3 regions of the Mesorhizobium kamtschaticum genome follow, and region 3 is predicted to be linked to each of the others. Evidence: predicted binding sites of a transcription regulator. Region 3 holds the regulator's gene; each other region holds the start of a gene.
The links. The regulator PhoB, encoded in region 3, activates phosphate uptake and scavenging genes when phosphate is short. The targets are predictions, from matches to a motif close to TGTCATNNANCTGTCAT.

Region 1 (6,736 bases), 380 kb from region 3:
CGATCATTCCGCGGCCTCCCGCTTCTCTTCGACCTTCGCGGGGTTTTCGCGAGCCTCATATTCGGCGCGCATGCGGCGTACGAGGTCGAGTTCAGCCTGGAAATCGACATAGTGCGGCAGCTTCAGATGCTCGACGAAGCCGGTCGCCTGGACGTTGTCGGAATGCGAGATGACAAACTCCTCGTCCTGGGCGGCGGCGACAATGTCCTCGCCGAGTTCAGAGGCGCGCAGCGCCCGGTCGCACAGCGCCATGGCCATCGCCTTGCGCTCGCTCTGGCCGAAGACCAGGCCGTAGCCGCGGGTGAATTGTGGCGGCGCCTTGGCCGATCCCTTGAACTGGTTGACCATCTGGCATTCGGTGACCCGCACCGCGCCGAGGGATGCCGCGAAGGGCAGTTCGGGAACGTCGAGTTCCAGCTCGACCTCGCCGATGCGGATTTCGCCGACAAAGGGATGGTTGCGGGCATAGCCGCGCTGGGTGGAATAGCCGAGCGCCAGCAGGAAACCCTCGTCGCCACGCGACAACGCCTGCAGGCGGATGTCGCGCGCCATCGGGAATTCCAGCGGCTCGCGGGTGATGTCACCGGGGACATGGTCCTGCGGCATCTCGCCATCCGGTTCGATCAGGCCTTCGCGGGCGAGGATCGCCGAGACGCGCGGCATGGCCTGCGCCTCCGTCTCACGCTGCAAGGGTTCGGCGACATCGGCGCCGGCGGCAAGCTCGGGGTCGAGCAGCCGGTGCGTGTAGTCGAAGGTCGGCCCGAGAAGCTGACCACCGGGCAGGTCCTTGTAGGTTGCCGAGACGCGCCGTTCGACCCGCATCGCGCTGGTATCGATGGCCTTGCTGTAGCCGAAGCGTGGCAGCGTGGTGCGGTAGGCGCGCACCAGGAAGATCGCCTCGATCATGTCGCCGCGGGCCTGGACGATTGCCAATGCGGCGAGTTCCCGGTCGTAGAGCGAGCCTTCGCTCATCACCCGGTCGACGCCGAGCGCCAGCTGCTCGACGATCTGGTCGAGGCGCAGTGCCGACACCGAACGGTCGCCGCGCCGACGGTCGGCGAGCAGGCTGTGGGCGTTGGCGATTGCGGCTTCGCCGCCTTTTACCGCGACATACATCTTCAAGCCTCCATGGTCTTGATGCGCGTCGTGCGCGGCAGGCAGGCTACGCCTTCAGCGGTGGCGAGGATGATGTCGACGCCGCGCGGGAAGCGCTTGGTGTTCTGCTTCCACTGCTCGACGAAATGACGCGGCATCTGCGCCGGGGCGATCATGGCGCTGGTTTCGATGCCGGGGCCTTCGAGCAGCAGTGGAACGCCTGAGGTCAGGTCGCTGACCTGCAGGATCAGCGTGGTCGAGCGGTCGGGATAATCCTGCGTTCCCTGTGAAAAGCCATCGAGCGCCATCATCTCGGCGGGTGTGGCGACAAAGGCGAAATCCGCGTCGGCCGGCGTGTTGGCGAGCGGTGCGCCAGTGTGGAAACCAAGCCAGGAGCCGATCGCGGCGGAGGTGTGCAGGGCCGGGTCAAGCCAGAGCGGCGTGTCGTTGTCGCACAGCGCCAAGGCTACGGCGCCAGCGGTTGCCGAGAGCGGCGCCGGCGGGCGGGCCAAGGCCGGCAAAGGCTGCACGCTGCCCGGCCGCGCCATCGCGTCCATGACGGCGCGGAAAACGGTCTGGGCGTTGAACACCGGATCGGCGAAGCCGCCCTCGATCGATTGCGCTGCGATATCCATCAGTCTTCTCCGCGAACCATGGTGAAGAAATCCACCTTCGTTGCCGCCGTCTCGGCGCGGCGTTTTCCTGCGCAGCCGTTAGCGCCGATCTCAGAGGCGCGATCAGCCTGGTCTCGACCTCGGCGCGGCGGGCAGGGTCCTGCCACAGCGCGTCGGCTATTGCCGCCAGCTTCGCCTTTTGCTTGTCGCGGCCGAGCGCGTAGCAATGGCCGACCTGTCCAGATGGCAGCCGGACAGTGGCGCGGGTGACGGTCGCTTCGCCGACATTGAAGGGTGCGCCGCCACCGCCGATACGGCCGCGCAGCGTCACCAGCCCTGTCTCGGGACCGCGCAGCAGTTCGGCTTGTGAAGGCAGGCCAGCCTCGTTCCAGAGCCGAACGATGTCGTCGCCGCTCGATTGCGCCAGCGTCGCCATGGCGGCCTTGCGTTCGGCCTGGTCGCGGGCTTCCTGTCCTCGCATCGGCAGCATTCCTCTTTGCTAGATTTGTCTATTGATATAGACAACTATACAAATTATACATATTACCTAACGCGAGTCCATGACGAGTGGATGACAAGCGAAATAAGGCTGGGGGAAGTTATGATTGGGCAGTTGGCGGCTGACAGTATCGAGCGGCGCAGCGGCGTTTCGTTGTGGCGGCAGATCGCCGACAGGATTCTGCAGGCGATCGCCACCGGCGATTTCGCCGAGAATGCCGCGCTGCCGCCGGAGGTGGCGCTTGCCGAGCGCTATGGCGTCAACCGCCACACGGTGCGCAGCGCCATATCGGCGCTTGTGCAGGAAGGCGTGCTGCGTGCCGAACAGGGGCGCGGCACCTTCGTGCTGTCACGCAAGCGGCTGTCCTATCCGATCGGTGCGCGCACGCGGTTTTCGACCGGTCTGCAGGGGCAGACATCGGAACGCCATATCGTGCTGCTCTCCTCATCGGTAGAGCCGGCCAGCCAGCGTGTCGCCGAGGGACTTGGCCTGGCCAGGGGAGCCGAGGTGATCAGGCTGGAGACACGTGGCGAGGCCGATGGCCGGCCGGTGTCGCGCGCTGCCGGCTGGTTCGAGGCCAGGCGCTTTGCCGGCATCGACAAGGCGATGGCTGAGACCGGCTCGATCACCGCGTCGCTGGCCCGCTTCGGCATAGACGACTATCTCCGGCAATCGACCGTGCTGTCGGCGCGCCACGCCGATGCGGCCGATCTCGCCGCCCTTGATCTGCAGCCGGGCGCTATCGTGCTGGTCACGGTGGCTGTCAACGTGACGCCGGACGGCCAGCCGATCCAGTTTTCGGAGACGCGTTTCTCGGCTGAGCGGGTGGAGTTGAGGCTGTCGGCGCTGTAGGGAGTGCCGGCCTTATACGAGACCGTGATTATCTGACTCACGCTGATATCAGACCAGGTCGGTCGGGCTCACTTGTCAGCGGCTTGGCGTTTGAGGATCGCCTTCCCCACTCCGTCGCTGCTGCGCAGCGCCACCTTGTATCTACACGAAATCTCTCTCGTGTAGATACAAGGTGGCTCGGCGAAGCCGAGACGGAGTGGGGGTAGACCTGCGCGGGACGTCTTCAATTCAAACCAATTCACCGCTTGCCATGTTTATGACCCCACCTCGATCACAGCCTTGATCAGGCCGGATTTCTCATGCGCCCAGCGGGCGAGATCGCGCGGCGTATCGGCAAGTGATGTGCGGTGGGTGACGAGCTTGGCCAGGGGCACCGCACCGTTGCGGATCGAGGCGGCGACGTGGTCGAAGTCGGCACGCAGCGCATTGCGGCTGCCGATCAGCGTCATTTCGCGTTTGTGGAATTCGGGGTCGGAAAAGACGATGTCGTCCTTGACGACGCTGACCAGCACCAGTGTGCCGCCATGGGCGACATGGGCGAAGGCCGACTGCACCGATTGGGTGTTGCCGGTGGCGTCGAAGACCACATCGAAGCCTTCGCCTGATGTCGCCTCCCTGACCAGATCCAGGACTGGGCCACGTGACCCGTCGAGGGTCCGGAAGCCAAGTTCGTTGTCGGCGAAGGCGAGCCTTTCACTGCTCATGTCGAGCAGCGTCACGTCTAGGCCGGCAATGCGGGCGAAGATGGCGGTGCCGAGGCCGATCGGGCCGGCGCCGATGACCAGCGTGCGGGCGCCGGGTTCGGCGCCCGCGCGCCGCACGGCATGCGCGCCGATGGCGAGGAATTCGACGGCGGCGGCATCGGCCAACGACAGGCCGTTTGCCGGATAAAGATTCTGCGCCGGGACAAGAACATGTTCGCACATGGCGCCGTCGCGATGGACGCCGAGCACCTCGATCCTGACGCAGCAATTGGGCTTGCCGTGCCGGCAGGCGATGCACTTGCCGCAGGAGAGATAGGGGTTGATGACGACCGGTTCGCCAACGGCAAGGTCGACGCCTTCGCCGGTTTCGACGATCGTCCCTGACACTTCGTGGCCCATGATGCGGGGATAGGCGAGGAACGGGTGCTTGCCCTCGAAGATGTGGTAGTCGGTGCCGCAGATGCCGACATGGCTGACCGCGACCAGAGCCCAGCCGGCGGGCGGGGCGCCAGGTGCCGGGCGATCTTCCAGGACAAGGTCTCCGGGCGAGCGGCAGACGACGGCTTTCATGTTTCAATCCAGTCTCTAATGAAATCGCCGGCCCGGCAGTCAAGTCGGGCCGGCGATCGATTGCGAGTCGGTCTACTTGCCGCGGCGCCGCAGCCCGTCGAAGTAGACGATGATGATGATCAGCGCGCCGGTGATGATGCGCTGCCAGAACGAGTTGACGTTGAGCAGGTTGGCGCCGTTGTTGATGGTGGCCAGGATGAAGGCGCCGAGCAGCGGGCCGTGTACCGAACCGACCGCGCCGAACAGCGAGGTGCCGCCGATGACCGACGAGGCGATCGCCTGCAGCTCCCAGCCCTCTGCCTGGGTCGGGTTGCCGATGCCGATGCGGGCGGCAAGCAGCACGCCGACGAAGGCCGCGCACAGACCTGACAGCGTGTAGGCCATGTAGATGGTGCGCTGGACGTTGACGCCGGACAGGCGCGAGGCCTCGGCGTTGGAGCCGACCGAGAACAGATACCGGCCCCAGCGGCTGTGATGCAGGAAGATATAGGCCGGAATGCCGACCAAGATCACCATCCAGAACAGATTGGGGATGCCGATGAAGGAATTGCGCGAGAAGGCGGTGAATGTGTCGCTGTTGATGTTGATCGAATTGCCGTTGGTCATCAGCAAGCCGATGCCGCGCAGCGAGGTCAGCGTCGCCAGCGTGATGATGAAGGGTGGCAGGCCCATCTTGACGATACCGAAGCCGTGAAACATGCCGATGGCGACACCGACCAGCAGTGTCACCAGAATGGCGAGCCAGATCGGGAAGCCGGCATTGATCATCATCGCGACGACGACGGTGGCGAAGCCGACCACCGCGCCGACCGACAGATCGATGCCGCCGGTGATGATGACGAAGGTCTGGCCGACCGCCATGATGGCGATCATCGACCCCTGGCGCAGAAGATTGGCGATGTTGTTGCCCGAGGCGAAGCTTGGCGTCGCCAGCGAAAGGACGATCCAGAGCAGCACCAGCAGCGCCAGCAGCGTCAATCCGAACAGGACGTTGTAGTTGCGCTTCGGTTTTTCGGCGGGGATCGCCTCGATGCTCATGTCTGTCCTCCCAGTTTTTCTTGTTTCTCGGCGAGCGCCTGCGTGAGAATGTCCTCGTGACTGGCGGTGTGGAACCCATGCGTGGCCACCAGCTTGCCGCGCCGGAACACATGCAGTGTGTCGGCCAGTTCGTAGACCTCCGGCAAATAGGACGAGATCAGGATGATGCCGGCGCCCTTCGACAGCAGCTCGCCGAACAGACGGTAGATTTCGGCCTTGGTGCCGACATCGACGCCGACCGTCGGTTCGTCGAAGATGAACAGCTTGGCGCCATGCGCCAGCCATTTGCCGATGACGATCTTCTGCTGGTTGCCGCCGGAAAGGCTCGACGCCAGCGCGCCGCGCGTCGGCGTCTTGATCCTCAAGCCGGCGATCTGGCGATCGGCCTCGGCCTTCTCCTTTGTGTTGGAGATCAAAAAATTGCTGGAGATGCGCTTGTAGATCGGCAGGTTGAGGTTGAGGCCGACCGGCAAATTGAGGCAAAGACCCTGGTCACGGCGGCTTTCCGGCGCCAGCGCCATGCCGAGCTTGATCGCGTCATGCTCGGAGTTGACCTGAACCGGCTTGCCTTCCCACAGGATCTCGCCTGCCCACTTGCGGTGGCGACCGTAAAGCGTGGTGACGAATTCACTGCGCCCGGCGCCGATCAGGCCATAGAGCCCGATGATCTCGCCCGCGCGGACGGTCATCGAGACATTTTCGAAGCCTTTGCCCGACAGGTTCCTGGCCTCGACGATTGCGGCGCCGGGGGTAAAATGCTCCTTGTGATAGACCTGCTCGATCGAGCGGTTGATCATCATCTTGACCAGTTCCGCGTCGTTGGTCTCGGCTATGTTCCTGGTGCCGACCAGCGTGCCGTCGCGCAGCACGGAGACGCGATCGGCGAGCTCGAACACTTCCTCCATGCGATGGCTGATGTAGATGATCGTCACGCCTTCGCCCTTCAGCCGGCGGATCAGCGTGAAGAGCTGGTCGGCCTCCTTGCGGGTCAGGTAGGCGGTCGGTTCGTCGAAGATCAGGAATTTGGTGCCGCGCACGGTGGCGCGGGCGGCGGCGATCAGCTGCTGCTGGCCGATGGTGAGGTCGCCGAGCACGACATGTGCCGGCAGGTCGAAGCCGAGATCGTCGATGATCTTCTGCGCTTCCCTGACCATGGCGCGCTGCTGCAGGATGCCGAAGCGCGAATTCTCCTCGCCGAGGAACATGTTGGCGGCGACCGTCAAATGACGGCAGAGCACGACCTCCTGATGCACGGCGTTGATGCCTAGCGCCATCGCCTCATGCGGGGTGGCGAGCGCTGCCGGTTTGCCTTCCCAGAAGACATCGCCTGAGGTGCGTGGCATGACCCCGGTCAGGAGCTTGAT
Region 2 (6,736 bases), 370 kb from region 3:
AGGCCAGCGGGAAGGCGACGATACCGCCGAGCAGCGTGCCAAGGAACGCCATGACGATGGTCTGCAGCAGCTTCGTCCAGACGTCGCCGTGCTGCCATTGGGCGTTGTTCCAGATGTTGTCGCCGGCCAGCGCCAGATTCGAGGTGCCCGGTTTCAGCTCGGGCCCGGATATGATCAGGGAAACCACTTCTCCCGCTGATTTGCCGAAGAAGGGCGAGCGCGTGTCGAAGACGAAATTCGCCCAGCCGAGGAAGCGCTTGCGCACCTTGACGCGGTCGACGGTGACGCGCACCTCGCCGACGAAGCCCATCTTGGCGACCACTTCGTCGTCATGCGCGGTGATCCAGTCCGGCACCGGGCCCGTGATCACCGGCTTGCCGCTGGTCAGCGAAACCGGCACGGTCTGGCCGTTGGCGACGATCGTCGCCTGCGCCTTGTCGAAGGTGACGGATTTTGCCGGACCGTCGATCAGCACTGTGAAGGTGCCGTCCGGGTTCTTGATCACCCAGTCGGGGTTCGGGTTCTCGCCAAGAGCGGAAAAGCGCGGGTATTTGGGCGTGATCTCCGGCTGGTCGAGCCGGAATTCGGGCTGTAAATCGTAGCTGACCCATTGTGTGAGGAAGAGCGGCAGACGCTCCCAGTGCGATTCCCGCAGCACCTGCGGCAGGCTGAAGAACCACAGGACGTAGATGAGGTAAGTCAGGATGCCGATAAACAGGAAGAGCGGGGCGAAGCGCTTGTAGAGCGGCCGCCGGAACACCTGGGGATAGCGCTCCTCGATCGACAGCATCTCCTCGGCGGTCATGGTCGCCATGGTTCATGCTCCCATCATAAAGGCTTGTTCGCCGACCAGCTTGCGGCGCAGCCAGGCGGAAAACTGGTCGATGATGAAGATGGTGGTGAACAACAGCAGCACCAGCGCCAGCGTCTTGGCGCCGAAGCCACGCGAGATGGACAGCTTCAATTCCTCGCCGATGCCGCCGCCGCCGACGGCGCCGATGATGGTCGAGACGCGGACATTGATCTCGACGCGCAGCAGTGTGTAGGACATGAAATTGGGCAGCACCTGCGGCAGGCCGGCAAAGCGCACCCGCTCGAACCAGTTGGCGCCGACCGCGCGCAGACCTTCCTCGGCACGCATGTCGATGTTCTCGTTGACCTCGTAGAACAGCTTGCCGAGTGCGCCGATCGAATGCAGGCCGATGGCGATGATGGCGGCGATCGGACCGGCCGAAACGATGGCCGCGAACAGGCCGGCGATGACGATTTCCGGAAAGGCGCGCAACAGCTCCATGAAACGCTTGACGACCAGCCGGAGCACCGGATGGGGCGTCAGATTGCGCGCGGCGATGAAGGAAAAGGGCACCGCGAAGATGAAGCCGATGAAGGTCGAAACCAGGGCCATGTTCACCGTGGTCAGCATCAGCTCGAAATATTCGGGGATGTAGAACCCGCCCCAGACATAGACGCGGCCGAGCGGGAAGTTGAATTCCTGCGTGCCGGTGTCATGCGGCGAGGCAATGTCGAGCAAGGCTCGCCAGACGTCGTTCCAGTCCTTGGGGATGAGCCAGCTCAGGAAATCCAGGATATGCGGCAGCCGGTCGAAGAAGTGCCCGGCATTGGCCTCGTCGGCGAACCACATGCTGGCGAACATTGCGACGAGCAGCAGGCCGACGCCGAGCACCGTATAGAACCGGCGCAGCGACGTCTGGCGCCGCCAGGCATCGGCCATCTGGTGGGTGGCGCCAGAAGAGGCTGTCAAAGAGGGGGCTGTCACGGAAAGGGTCATGATCGGAGATGCAAGAAGGGCGGTGTTTTTTTACACCGCCCTTTTCGATTTCGCCGTTAGCCGCCGATGGCTGCCTTACGGGCTTCGACGATGACGCTGTAGAAGTCCGGCTTCACCGGGACGTAGCCGGTAAAATCGCCACCTTCGACGCCTTCGAAGCAGGCCTTGTCCTTCTTCGGGAGCTCGGTGAAGAAAGCGGCGAGCTTGGCGGTCATCTCGTCGCCGAGCGCGGTGCGCACGACCAGCGGGCCGTTCGGGATCAGGCCCGAGCGCCAGACTTCGACGAAGTCGTTGGGGTCGACGGCGCCCTTGGCGACTTCCTTGTGGAAGGTGCCGGAGGTGTAGCCGTTCTTGAAGTCGCCGATGCCGGAGGAATCGTCCACCGCGACGTCGACCTTGCCGTCGCGCACGGCCAGAACGTTGTTCTCGTGGCCGCCGTTGAACTGGGTCGAAGCGAAGAAGGTCTCGTTCGAAGCGCCGGTGGTCTTCGGAATCTGGGTCAGCGGGATCAGATAGCCGGAGGTCGAATCCGGATCGGCATAGCCAAGTTTCTTGCCCTTGGCCGACTTGATGTCGGTGATGCCGGAGGACTTGAGCGCCAGGCCGATCGAATAATAGCCGGTTGCGCCATCGGTCTGCTGGGTGGTGAGGATCGGGGTGACGGCTTTCGGGTCCTTCAAGACAACGCTGGCGTAGCCGGAGGCGCCGAGTTCGGCGAAGTCGAGCGTGCCGCCGAGCAGGCCCTGGATGACGCCGTCATAGTCGGCGGCGGGGAACAGCGAGACCTTCTCGAAGCCGAATTCGGTCTTCAGATGGTCGGCCAGGCACTGGTAGTTGCGCAGCCGGTCGGTTTCGTTTTCACCGCCCAGAATGCCGACGCGGAATTCCTTCAGATCGGCGGCGTGGGCCATGCTGGTGGCCATGGCGAGCACCGAAACGGCACTGAGAACCATCTTCCTGAACATCTGTTATCTCTCCTGTAGGTTCCGGCCCCGCGCCGGCAGCGTTATCGATTTGGACAGGTGCCCTTGACGTGGGCGGACGATCCGAGCCGCTCTTTCTTGAACTCAGTAACCTGGGAATGCAGGCTCGAGCGGTCCGGCGGATGCTGCAATCTTTTGCCTGAAGGCAACGCTGGTCGAGGTGATGGCCTCGGCGATTTCGCCGCCATTGCTGTCGGCGCCATAAACGAGACGCACGGCCTCGCGGTTGAGCTCTTCGGGCGGGCCATCGAAGACGACCTTGCCGGCGGCCATGCCGATGATGCGGTTGCAATAGGTGCGCGCGGTATCGAGCGTGTGCAGATTGGTGACGACGGTGATGCCTTCACGCAGATTGATGTCCTGCAGCGAATCCATCACCACCTTGGCATTGAGCGGGTCGAGTGAGGCGATCGGCTCGTCGGCGAGGATCACCTTGGGCTGCTGCATCAGGGCGCGGGCGATGGCGACGCGCTGCTGTTGTCCACCAGACAAGGTGCCGGCTGGCTGAAGCGCGGTGCGGGCGATGTCGAGCCGCTCGAGCGCGGCGACCGCCTCGGCGCACTCGGCGCGCGAGAACATGCCGAGAAGATTGGACAGGGTCGAACGGTGGTTCAACTTGCCAAGCAGCACGTTGGTCAGCACGTCGAGACGCGGCACCAGGTTGAACTGCTGGAAAATCATGGCGCAGTCGCGCTGCCAACGCCGCAGCGGCGAGCCGCGCAGCTGGGAGACCTCGGCGCCGTCAAAAAAAATCGACCCCTGGCTGGGGTCGACAAGACGGTTGATCATGCGAAGAAGGGTCGATTTGCCGGCACCCGAACGGCCAATGACGCCGACCATCTGACCCTGCGGGATCGAGATGTTGACGTTGCTGACAGCGGTGTTCTTGCCAAATCGTCGGCTGACGCCGCGGATTTCGAGTGTGGCAGAGCTTGCTGACATGGGGCTGGGCTCCAGTCCGGGCCTTATTGATCGTCAGGCTCTCGCCTAACCCAGCCACATGAACCTGCCGTGTCGCCAGCATGTCAGTTTTGTTACGCTCCACAGGCGCGACGGCTGACGCCCAGCCGGCAATCAGCCAAGCACCAGCAATTCCTCGAAATGCTTCATGTCGCGGAAGGCGCAGAAGGCGGGGGCCTTGATCTCGATCACCGGTGCCTGCCGTGCGAAAAGTGCCAGGCCCTCATCGAACAGCGCCTGCCACGCGGCGGCTCTGTCATCTGCCAGACGCTGGATCTGGTAGGCGAAGGTGATGTGGAAGACATAAGCGTCGTGATCGGGGTGCCGGTAGCCGAACGGCACCGCCAACGCATCGCGCCATTGACGCATGATGCGCACGTCCTCGTCGGTCGCACCGGCAACAGTAAGGCCGGTCGGCACGATTTCGACCACTTTGATTTTGAAGGGTCCGAAACCCTCGAACCCTTTCAAGCGCTCCAGATAGAGGCGGGTCATGGCATCGATGCTGGTGTCGAGCGGCACGTCCTGCGGCCAGTAGGGCAAGCGGCGGCGATATTCGATGATGCCCTGAAACAGCGTCATATGCAGGCTGGAGACGGGCGTGAAGGCCAGCCGGTCGGCGTCGGGCATCGCCAGCATCTTGTCGCGCACCGCAAGCACCACGGCCTCGGACGGCGAACCGCTGGTGAGATGGCTGACGACGGTGTTGCCGGGCTCGGTCAGGAAATTGCCTGACGTGTCGTAGCGTGTGCCGAGATGCGCTGGTGGTGTTGGATTGGAGCCGGCGAAGAATCCGGCGAGCGAGGGTCTGACGATGTCGAGCATGGCGATCTCCTTGGGGGAGATGGGGTCCTGTCCGAGTCATGTGTCACGGATATGAAACAGGACCGGACGCGAAGGACCTTCAAAGGCAAGGATTTGCTACAGGCTCACGATCAACTTCAAGGAGCTTATCCATATCGGCAATAATTTGCCGACGGTCGACCGACTTGATTGCATTGTACATTTGCATACTCTCGCTGTCCGGCTGGCACGAGACACTGCTGCGATGCGCCTCGCTCGCCCGGACTTGGCGTTGCTGCTCCTCGAGCGTCGCCTGCGTGGTATCTGAATCCCGCACGATAAACGCTTTAATGCGATCGATCTGAGATTGAAGGAAGACGAGAAAGTCGCGATCCTGTTGCGGAGAGCAGGCCTCGCCGACCGCTTCAATTTCGGTATAAATCATCCAAGCGCACAAGACAGCGCCGCGAGGATCGGTCTTTGGCAGTTCGGCCGTGATGGCATGCTGAGGCAGGAGCGCCGCTAGCCCAAATAGGCAAGGCCCAATCCACCGTTTGAGCATACCGACCTCCACGACTCTCAAGTGTGGTAAAAGTACACCCAATAATGGGCTAAATACGGCCTCAAGGCCGATCGCTATTCGCCGCCGCGGGCGAACGCAAATTGTCAGTCGCCATGCTTCTCGAGGAAAGCCTCTGCCTCAAGCGCGCGAAAATCGTCCAGCGCCGCGCGCAGCCTGGCGTGGTCCCAATCCCACCAAGCGAGTGCCTGGAAGCGCTCGGCGGTGCGGCGGTCGAAGCGCTCGCGGATCGGCTTGGCCGGCACGCCGGCGACGATGGTATAGGGGGCGACATCCTTCGACACGACGGCGCCGGCGCCGACCGCGGCGCCATCGCCGACGGTGACGCCGGGCAGGACGGTCGAGCCGTGGCCGAGCCAGGTGTCGTGGCCGATGGTGACGCGTTTGGCGCGGCGCTGAGCGAAGAATTCGCTCTCGTGCTCGGCGTCGTCCCAATAGTCCGAGGCGCGGTAGGTGAAGTGGTGCAGCGTCGGCCGCCATGTCGGGTGGTTGGTGGCGTTGAGGCGCACGCTTGCCGCGATGTTGGCAAACTTGCCGATCGTCGCGCACCAGACGGCGCAGTCTTGCATCATGTAGGAATAGTCGCCGAGTTCGCTTTCCGAAACCCGGCTGCGGTCGGCGATTTCGGTCCAGCGGCCAAGCGTAGAATTGTGTACCTCCGCCGTCGGGTGAACCAACGGCGTTTCCGACAATTTCCTGGTCATGCCGCGATTTTTCCTGGAGCGAAAGCGGTGACGTCGATGATGCGGTCGGCCACCGCCTCGCGCACATCATGGTCGTGGAAGATGCCGAGCAAAGCGACGCCGGCCGCTTTCTTGGCGGCGATGAGTTCGATCACCACGTCACGATTTTTGGCGTCGAGCGAGGCGGTCGGTTCGTCGAGCAGGAGGATCGGATGCTCGGTGATGAAGCCACGCGCGATGTTGACGCGCTGCTGCTCGCCGCCGGAGAAGGTCGCCGGCGGCAGGGCCCAGAGTTTTTCCGGCAAATTGAGCTGCGCCAGCAAGGCGCGTGCCTTGCCGCGGGCAATTTCGCGCTCTTCGCCGCGCTCGACCAGCGGCTCGGCGACGACATCGAGCGCCGAGACGCGCGGTACGGTGCGCAGGAACTGGCTGACATAGCCGATCGTTTGCCGGCGTACGGCAAGCACGGTGCGCGGGCTGGCATGGGCGAGATCGATCAATCCGTCCTCATGCTTGACGATGATCTGGCCCTCGTCGACGGCATAGTTGCCGTAGAGCATCTTCAGGATCGAGCTCTTGCCGGCACCGGACGGGCCGCCGAGCACGGTGCATTCGCCGGCCTTGATCGAGAACGAGACACCGGAAACGACAGGCAGTTTGATGCCATCGCGCAGATGCATGGTGAAGCTCTTGGCGACGTCGGAGACAACGAGGGGCGTCGGCATGGTTACACCTGCAGGATGGAAGAAACGAGGAGCTGCGTATAGGGCGCGCGCGGATCGTCGAGCACGCGGTCGGTGAGGCCGCTTTCGACAACGCGGCCGTCCTTCATCACCATCATGCGCTGCGACAGAAGCCGCGCCACCGCGAGGTCGTGGGTGACGACGATGGCGGCAAGGCCGAGATCGGTGACCAGCCCGCGCAGGAGATCGAGCAGGCGCGCCTGTACCGAGACGTC
Region 3 (6,736 bases):
ATGAACACCTTCATGGTGATCCAGCGCGTGTTGATGCCGGCGAGATTGGCGGCCTCCGGATTGCCGCCGATGGCGAAGACATAGCGGCCGAAACGGGTGCGGCTGGTGACGAAGGTCATGATCAGCCCGACCGCGATCGCCATCAGCACCGGGATGGCAATGCCGTGGGCGATGAACAGGCCGCCTTCGGGAACCGTGATGTTGTTGGCCGCTGCATAGCGGTTCACGATGCCGATCGGCCACGGATAGGAATTGGCGAGCCAGACAGCGCCCATGATGATGGCGCAGGTGACCGCGCCGAGCAGCGTCTCGGCCCAGATCGGGCGCAGCGGAAAGCGGAAACGCTTGCGCTGGACGCGTCCGTTGAACAGGGCAAACACCACCGCCAGGCAGGCGACGATGCCGACGACCCAGCTCCATGTCGCTCCGATCGATCCTGCCGGCCCGCCGCCCATCAGCTGGAAGGTGGCATCCATTGGCGCCACGGTCTGGCCTGACGTGACCCACCAGGCGGCACCGCGCCAGATCAGCAAACCGCCCAGCGTGACGATGAAAGCCGGCACTTCGAGATAGGCGATGATGAAACCTTGAAAGGCGCCGATCAGCAGCCCGAGCGCCAGGCCGATGACCAGTGCCAGAACCCAGATCCACGGATTGCCGAGTTCGAGCCCGACGAACCGCACCAGGAAATGCACCTGAGCAAAGCCCATGACCATGCCGATCACGCCTTCGGCGGAGCCGACGGACAGGTCGATGTTGCGCATGACGATGACCAGCACCATGCCGCAGGCCATGATGGCGACGGCGGATGTCTGCACCGACAGGTTCCACAGATTGCGCGGCGTGAGAAAGGTGCGGCTGTCGAAATCGAGCGGATTGACGCCGAGACGCAGGCTGGAAATCACGTGCAGCCCGATCCAGATGATCAGCAGCGCGCCGACCATGCCGAGCATGCGGGTATCGATTTCGGTTGCCTTCAGGAACCGCGCCAGCGCGCCGAGTTCCGACGCACGCGCGGTGTCGGCCTGCGGGTTGGACGTCGTATCGGTCATGATTTCCTCCCACCGGCTTGCCGTCTGACGCGGATGCCGAGACCAGCCTAGAAGCTATCCGCGCGATGCGGAAACACAAATCTTTTTGAGAAAACGCCGCGGCTTTGGGCCGCGGCGTTTTCATTGCTTCAAACGGTCAAGCTCAGTTGCAGGCCGCGACGCTGCCGGCGGCGACGCCCGCGCAGACTTCGTCCTTCTTGATCCAGCCGGCGTCGATGACGACTTTGAGATTGTCCTTGGTGATGGCGACCGGGGTCAGGAACAGCGACTTGACGGTGTTGCCACCAGGCGTCGTGAAGTCCTTGACGCCGGCGATGTCGGTCATCTTCTTGCCATCGGCCAGCTGCGAGGCGATCTCGGCGGCGTTCTTGCCGAGTTCGCGCGCGTCCTTCCACACCGACACGGTCTGGGTGCCGAGAGCGATGCGGTTCAGCGCGGCATGGTCGCCGTCCTGGCCCGACACCGGCACGGTGCCGGCGAGCCCCTGCGCCGTCAGCGCCGCGACAACGCCACCGGCTGTGCCGTCATTGGCGGCGACCACGGCATCGACCTTATTGTCGTTGGCGGTCAGGAACTGCTCCATGTTCTTCTGGGCGTTGGCGGGCAGCCAGCCGTCCGTATAGGCCTCACCGACATTCTTGATCTTGCCGCTGTCGATGGCCGCCTTGAGCACTTCCATCGAGCCCGAGAACAGGAAATCGGCGTTCGGATCGGCACCCGAGCCCTTGATGAAGACATAGTTGCCTTCCGGCTTGGCCTTGAACACCGCAGCCGCCTGCAAGCGGCCGACTTCCTTGTTGTCGAAGGTCAGATAGAAGACGTCCTTGTTCTCGATCAAGCGGTCATAGCCGACGACCGGAATGCCTTCGTCCAGCGCCTTCTGCACGGCCGGGCCGATGGCCGAGGCATCCTGCGCCAGGATGATCAGCGAATTGGCGCCCTGCGAGATCAGGCTTTCGACATCGGTAAGCTGCTTGCCGGGATTGGACTGCGCATCGGCGGAGATGTACTTGTCGCCGGCGGCCTCGATCGCCTTCTTCATGGCGGCTTCGTCGGTCTTCCAGCGCTCTTCCTGGAAGTTGGACCACGAGACGCCGATGACCTTGTCCTTCGCCTGCGCGACCGACACAAGCGTCAGCGACATGGCGACACCCGCCAGGATGGCGGCTGTGAATCTCTTCATGATATTCCTCCCTGCGCCGAGTATGGCGCGACCAAACTGGCCCGAAGGCCGGCACAGAGGCTCTATTTTTTCGAGCCTCGAAAAAACACTGATCCAACACCGGAACGCTGTCAACAACGATTCTGATGGATTTTGATGCCCTTGTGAATTTTTTTCGAGCCTCGGAATAAATAAATGACAGGACGGGCCGCTTCTGCCAGTATTTGACCGTGTCGTCGGCAGCGTTCGAGGGGCCGGAGGAACCGCGGCGACCAGGAGGATGTGGGAAAGATGTCGGTCGGAATCCGCCACGACGATCTGCGCCGGCGCAACCGCGCCATGGTGATTACGGCCGTGCGCCGGGCCGGTCGGCCCTCGCGCACCGAGATCGCAGCGACCACCGGCCTCAGCCATTCGACCATATCGGCGATCTCTTCCGACCTGATCGGCGAAGGCATACTGGCCGAGAGCAAGCCGAGCGAGGCCGGCGCACTGAAACGCGGCAGGCCGCAGGTCGGCCTCGGCCTCAATCCGGAGGCCGCGGCTGTCATGACCGTGGTGCTGTCGCTGAATTTCCTCTCCGTCGCCGTCATCGACTATGCCGGCCAGGTGGTATCAGAGGAACAGCGCCGGCTGGACACGCTGACCATGTCGCGCGAAGCGCTGATCGGCGAATGCGTCGCCATCGTACGGCGGCGCCTCGACGATCCCGATATCGACGTGCGCAGCGTCGCTCGCATCGCGCTGGCGATCCAGGGCATCACCGACACCGAGGCCCGGGCGATGCTCTGGTCGCCGATCACGCCGCAGACCGACATCGCCTTCGCCGACATACTCGAAGCCGAGTTCCGCATCCCCGCCACCATGGAGAACGACTGCAACATGATGGCGGTGGCGCTGCGCTGGCGCGATCCCGAGCGCTACCGCGACGACTTCATCGCCATCCTTCTGTCGCACGGCATCGGCATGGGCCTGGTGCTGAAGGGCGAGCTGTTCACCGGCACTCATTCCTCGGGCGGCGAGTTCGGCCACATGATCCACCGGCCAGGCGGCGCGCTCTGCCGCTGCGGGCGCCGCGGCTGCGTCGAGGCCTATGCCGGCAACTATGCCATCTGGCGCAACGCCAGGCAGCTCAGTGAGGACACCGAGCCGGTCGCCGACGTCAGCGACACGCAGATGCGGGCACTCGCCGCCACCGCAAGGGAAAGAGACGGACCTGAGCGCGAAGCCTACCGCAAGGCCGGCGAGGCACTGGGCTATGGCCTCGGCAGCCTGTTCGCGCTGATCGATCCCGCACCCGTCGCCATGGTCGGCGTCAGTGCCGCCGCCTTCGACCTGATCGAGCCGGCATTGCGCGAGGCCATCGCCCAGACCGCCGGCGGCCAGCACTCGAAATCGATTTCCTTCGACACCGAACCGAACGAACTGCCGCTGATCCGCGAGGGCTGCGCCATGCGTGCGCTGACCTTCGTCGACCAGGAGATTTTCGCACCGGGCGTGCAGGCACGAGCTGGCGCCGGAAAGAGCGTGGCCTGAGCACGACCGATGTCCATGATGAAGAGCTACAAGAACCGACTTGGCGTGACATATTACCTGCCGGACTTCGGCCCTCCCGTTCACTGGCTCATGAATGTCTCGTCCGGAGACCCGGATCTGCCAGTCGTGTACTATTTCGAATGCGATGCTGAGAACCTTGGTTGTCGGGCAATCCACGTATACGCCGATGGTCGCGTGCTCCTCGCATATCCCGGAGGCCTCAACGGCGATCACCTGCCCGAAGGGGAACTGCCGACAGTAGAAGAGGTCGAGCAAGGTGACTGGCAAGTCCGCGAGATCACCAAAGCTGAATTCGACGCGCTTTGGGCTGCGCTGTCTCGCCTGGAAGGCACCGAGTGAACCCCAGACCGCCGTCTAATCTTCCCGAATAGCGTAGCCCGCACCGCGGATGGTGCGGATGACGTCCGGCATGCGGCCATTGTTGACCGCCTTGCGCAGCCGGCCGACATGCACGTCCACCGTGCGCTCGTCGATGTAGATCGTCTCGCCCCAGACATTGTCGAGCAGCTGGCTGCGCGAGAACACGCGGCCGGGATGGCGCATCATGAATTCGAGCAGACGGAATTCGGTCGGCCCGAGCCGGATCTCGCTCTTCTTGCGATAGACCCGGTGCGATTCACGGTCGAGCACGATGTCGCCGACCTTGAGCACACTGGACAGAACTTCCGGCTTGGCGCGGCGCAGCAGCGCCTTGACGCGAGCCATGAATTCCGGCGTCGAGAACGGCTTGACCAGATAGTCGTCGGCGCCGGTGGAGAGCCCACGTACGCGGTCGCTTTCTTCACCCCGCGCGGTCAGCATGATGATCGGCAGCCGCTCGGTCTCGGGCCGCATCCGCAGGCGCCGACAGAGTTCGATGCCGGACACCGCCGGCACCATCCAGTCGAGCACCAGAAGGTCGGGCACGTTCTCCTGCAGGCGGATTTCAGCCTCGTCGCCGCGCGGCACCACCTCCACCTGGTAGCCTTCGGATTCAAGATTGTAACGGAGCAGCACCCCCAGCGGCTCCTCATCCTCCACCACCATAATGCGTGGCGCGATCATCGATTGGTCACCTCTTGCGTCAGGCCGCGGGCGCCGACATCGCCGTCTCGTCCTGCTTGGGACGATTAGCGGGCAACTGCGTGCCGGTCAGGACATAGTAGGCGTTTTCGGCAATGTTGGTCACGTGGTCGCCGATGCGTTCGAGATTCTTGGCGCAGAACAGCAGATGCGTGCAAGCCGTGATGTTGCGCGGATCCTCCATCATGTAGGTCAGCAGTTCGCGGAAGACGGAGGTGTATTTGACGTCGATGCGTTCGTCGTCGGCGCGCAGCTTCGCCAGTGCCGCGGCATCGCGCGCCGCATACTCTTCGATCACGCCCTGCACCTGGATCAGCACCAGCTGTGCCATAGCGTCGATGGAATGCGACAGGTCGCGCGGCGTGGCGCTGAGACCGACGGTGCCGACGCGCTTGGCGATGTTCTTGGCAAGGTCGCCAATGCGCTCGAGATCGCCAGCCATGCGGATCGAGCCGACGACATGACGCAGATCGTCGGCCATTGGCTGGCGCTTGGCGATCAGCGTGATGGCGCGGTCGTCGAGTTCGCGCTGGCGCGCGTCCATGATGGCATCGTCGGAGACCACGCGCTGTGCCAGCGCATTGTCGGAATTCAGCAGCGCCTTGGTGGCGCCACCGACCATCGAGCCGGCTAGATCGCCCATGTCGCTGATCAGCCTGCTGATCTGTCCGAGATCCTCGTCGAAGGCTGCGACTGTGTGTTCGGCCATGATCCTGGTCCTCGTATGCGTGAGATCAGCCGAAGCGGCCGGTGATGTAGTCTTGCGTGCGCTTCTCGCGAGGCGACGTGAAGATCTTCTCGGTTTTGTCGAACTCGACCAGTTCGCCCAGATACATGAAAGCAGTCTGCTTCGAGACGCGCGCCGCCTGCTGCATGTTGTGGGTGACGATGACGATCGTGTAGTCGGCCTGCAGCTCGTCGATCAGCTCCTCGATCTTGGCGGTCGACAGCGGGTCGAGCGCCGAGGCCGGCTCGTCGAGCAGGATGACTTCCGGCTTCACGGCCACGGTACGGGCGATGCACAGCCGCTGCTGCTGCCCGCCTGACAGGCTGAGGCCGCTGGCATTGAGCTTGTCCTTGACCTCGTTCCACAGGGCTGCGCGCTTCAGCGCCTGCTCAACGCGGCCGTCCATCTCGGCCTTGCTGATCTTCTCATAGAGCCTGACGCCGAAGGCGATGTTCTCATAGATCGACATCGGGAACGGCGTCGGCTTCTGGAACACCATTCCGATCTTGGTGCGCAGCAGGTTGAGGTCTTGCGAACGGTCGAGAACGTTCTGACCGTCGAGCAGCACCTGGCCCTCGGCGGTCTGCTTGGGATAGAGTTCATAGATGCGGTTGAAGACGCGCAGCAGCGTCGACTTTCCGCAACCCGACGGTCCGATGAAGGCGGTGACACTGCGCTCGGGCAGCGATAGCGTGATATCCTTCAGCGCCTTCGACTGGCCGTAGTAGAAGTTGAGGTTCTTGACCTCGATCTTTACCTTGGCGGCTGCCTCGGCGGCGATCGTCATGTCTGGAGACAACATCTGGCTCATTTGTCCTCTCTGCGTCCGGTCAGGCTGCGCGCAACGATGCTGAGCGCGAGAACCGTCAATGTGATGATGAGTGCGCCAGTCCAGGCCAGCTGCTGCCATTCCTCGTAAGGGCTGAGAGCGAACTGGAAGATGGTGACTGGCAGGCTGGCCATCGGCGCGTTGAGATTGCTCGACCAGAACTGGTTGTTCAGCGCCGTGAAAAGAAGGGGTGCCGTCTCGCCGGAGATGCGGGCGATGGCCAGCAATATGCCGGTGACGATGCCCGACATTGCGGCGCGGTAGGCAACCGACTTGATGACCACCCAGCGCGGCGCACCGATCGCGGTGCCGGCTTCGCGCAAGGCGTTGGGCACCAGGTTGAGCAT

Region 1: a site for PhoB is predicted at 2,270-2,286, ahead of phnF (phosphonate metabolism transcriptional regulator PhnF). Genes of this name have one in related genera too.
Region 2: a site for PhoB is predicted at 3,795-3,811, ahead of phnC (phosphonate ABC transporter ATP-binding protein). Genes of this name have one in related genera too.

Annotation. Positions count from the first base shown of each region.
Region 1 covers NZ_CM149691.1:2,168,002-2,174,737, forward strand. Annotated here, with positions in the region: gene fosX (FosX/FosE/FosI family fosfomycin resistance hydrolase) at 1-7, opposite strand, end outside; gene AC0V7N_RS10695 (carbon-phosphorus lyase complex subunit) at 4-1,116, opposite strand; gene phnH (phosphonate C-P lyase system protein PhnH) at 1,119-1,730, opposite strand; partial or broken gene phnG (phosphonate C-P lyase system protein PhnG) at 1,730-2,190, opposite strand; gene phnF (phosphonate metabolism transcriptional regulator PhnF) at 2,311-3,060, shown strand; gene AC0V7N_RS10715 (zinc-binding alcohol dehydrogenase family protein) at 3,315-4,334, opposite strand; gene AC0V7N_RS10720 (ABC transporter permease) at 4,407-5,372, opposite strand; gene AC0V7N_RS10725 (sugar ABC transporter ATP-binding protein) at 5,369-6,736, opposite strand, start outside.
Region 2 covers NZ_CM149691.1:2,159,122-2,165,857, forward strand. Annotated here, with positions in the region: gene phnE (phosphonate ABC transporter, permease protein PhnE) at 1-814, opposite strand, end outside; gene phnE (phosphonate ABC transporter, permease protein PhnE) at 818-1,789, opposite strand; gene phnD (phosphonate ABC transporter substrate-binding protein) at 1,846-2,754, opposite strand; gene phnC (phosphonate ABC transporter ATP-binding protein) at 2,857-3,714, opposite strand; gene AC0V7N_RS10655 (DUF1868 domain-containing protein) at 3,847-4,557, opposite strand; gene AC0V7N_RS10660 (hypothetical protein) at 4,637-5,077, opposite strand; gene AC0V7N_RS10665 (DapH/DapD/GlmU-related protein) at 5,182-5,799, opposite strand; gene phnL (phosphonate C-P lyase system protein PhnL) at 5,796-6,503, opposite strand; gene phnK (phosphonate C-P lyase system protein PhnK) at 6,506-6,736, opposite strand, start outside.
Region 3 covers NZ_CM149691.1:1,790,924-1,797,659, reverse strand. Annotated here, with positions in the region: gene AC0V7N_RS08835 (sugar ABC transporter permease) at 1-1,052, opposite strand, end outside; gene xylF (D-xylose ABC transporter substrate-binding protein) at 1,195-2,235, opposite strand; gene AC0V7N_RS08825 (ROK family protein) at 2,506-3,750, shown strand; gene AC0V7N_RS08820 (DUF6881 domain-containing protein) at 3,766-4,110, shown strand; gene phoB (phosphate regulon transcriptional regulator PhoB) at 4,126-4,815, opposite strand; gene phoU (phosphate signaling complex protein PhoU) at 4,835-5,542, opposite strand; gene pstB (phosphate ABC transporter ATP-binding protein PstB) at 5,568-6,371, opposite strand; gene pstA (phosphate ABC transporter permease PstA) at 6,368-6,736, opposite strand, start outside.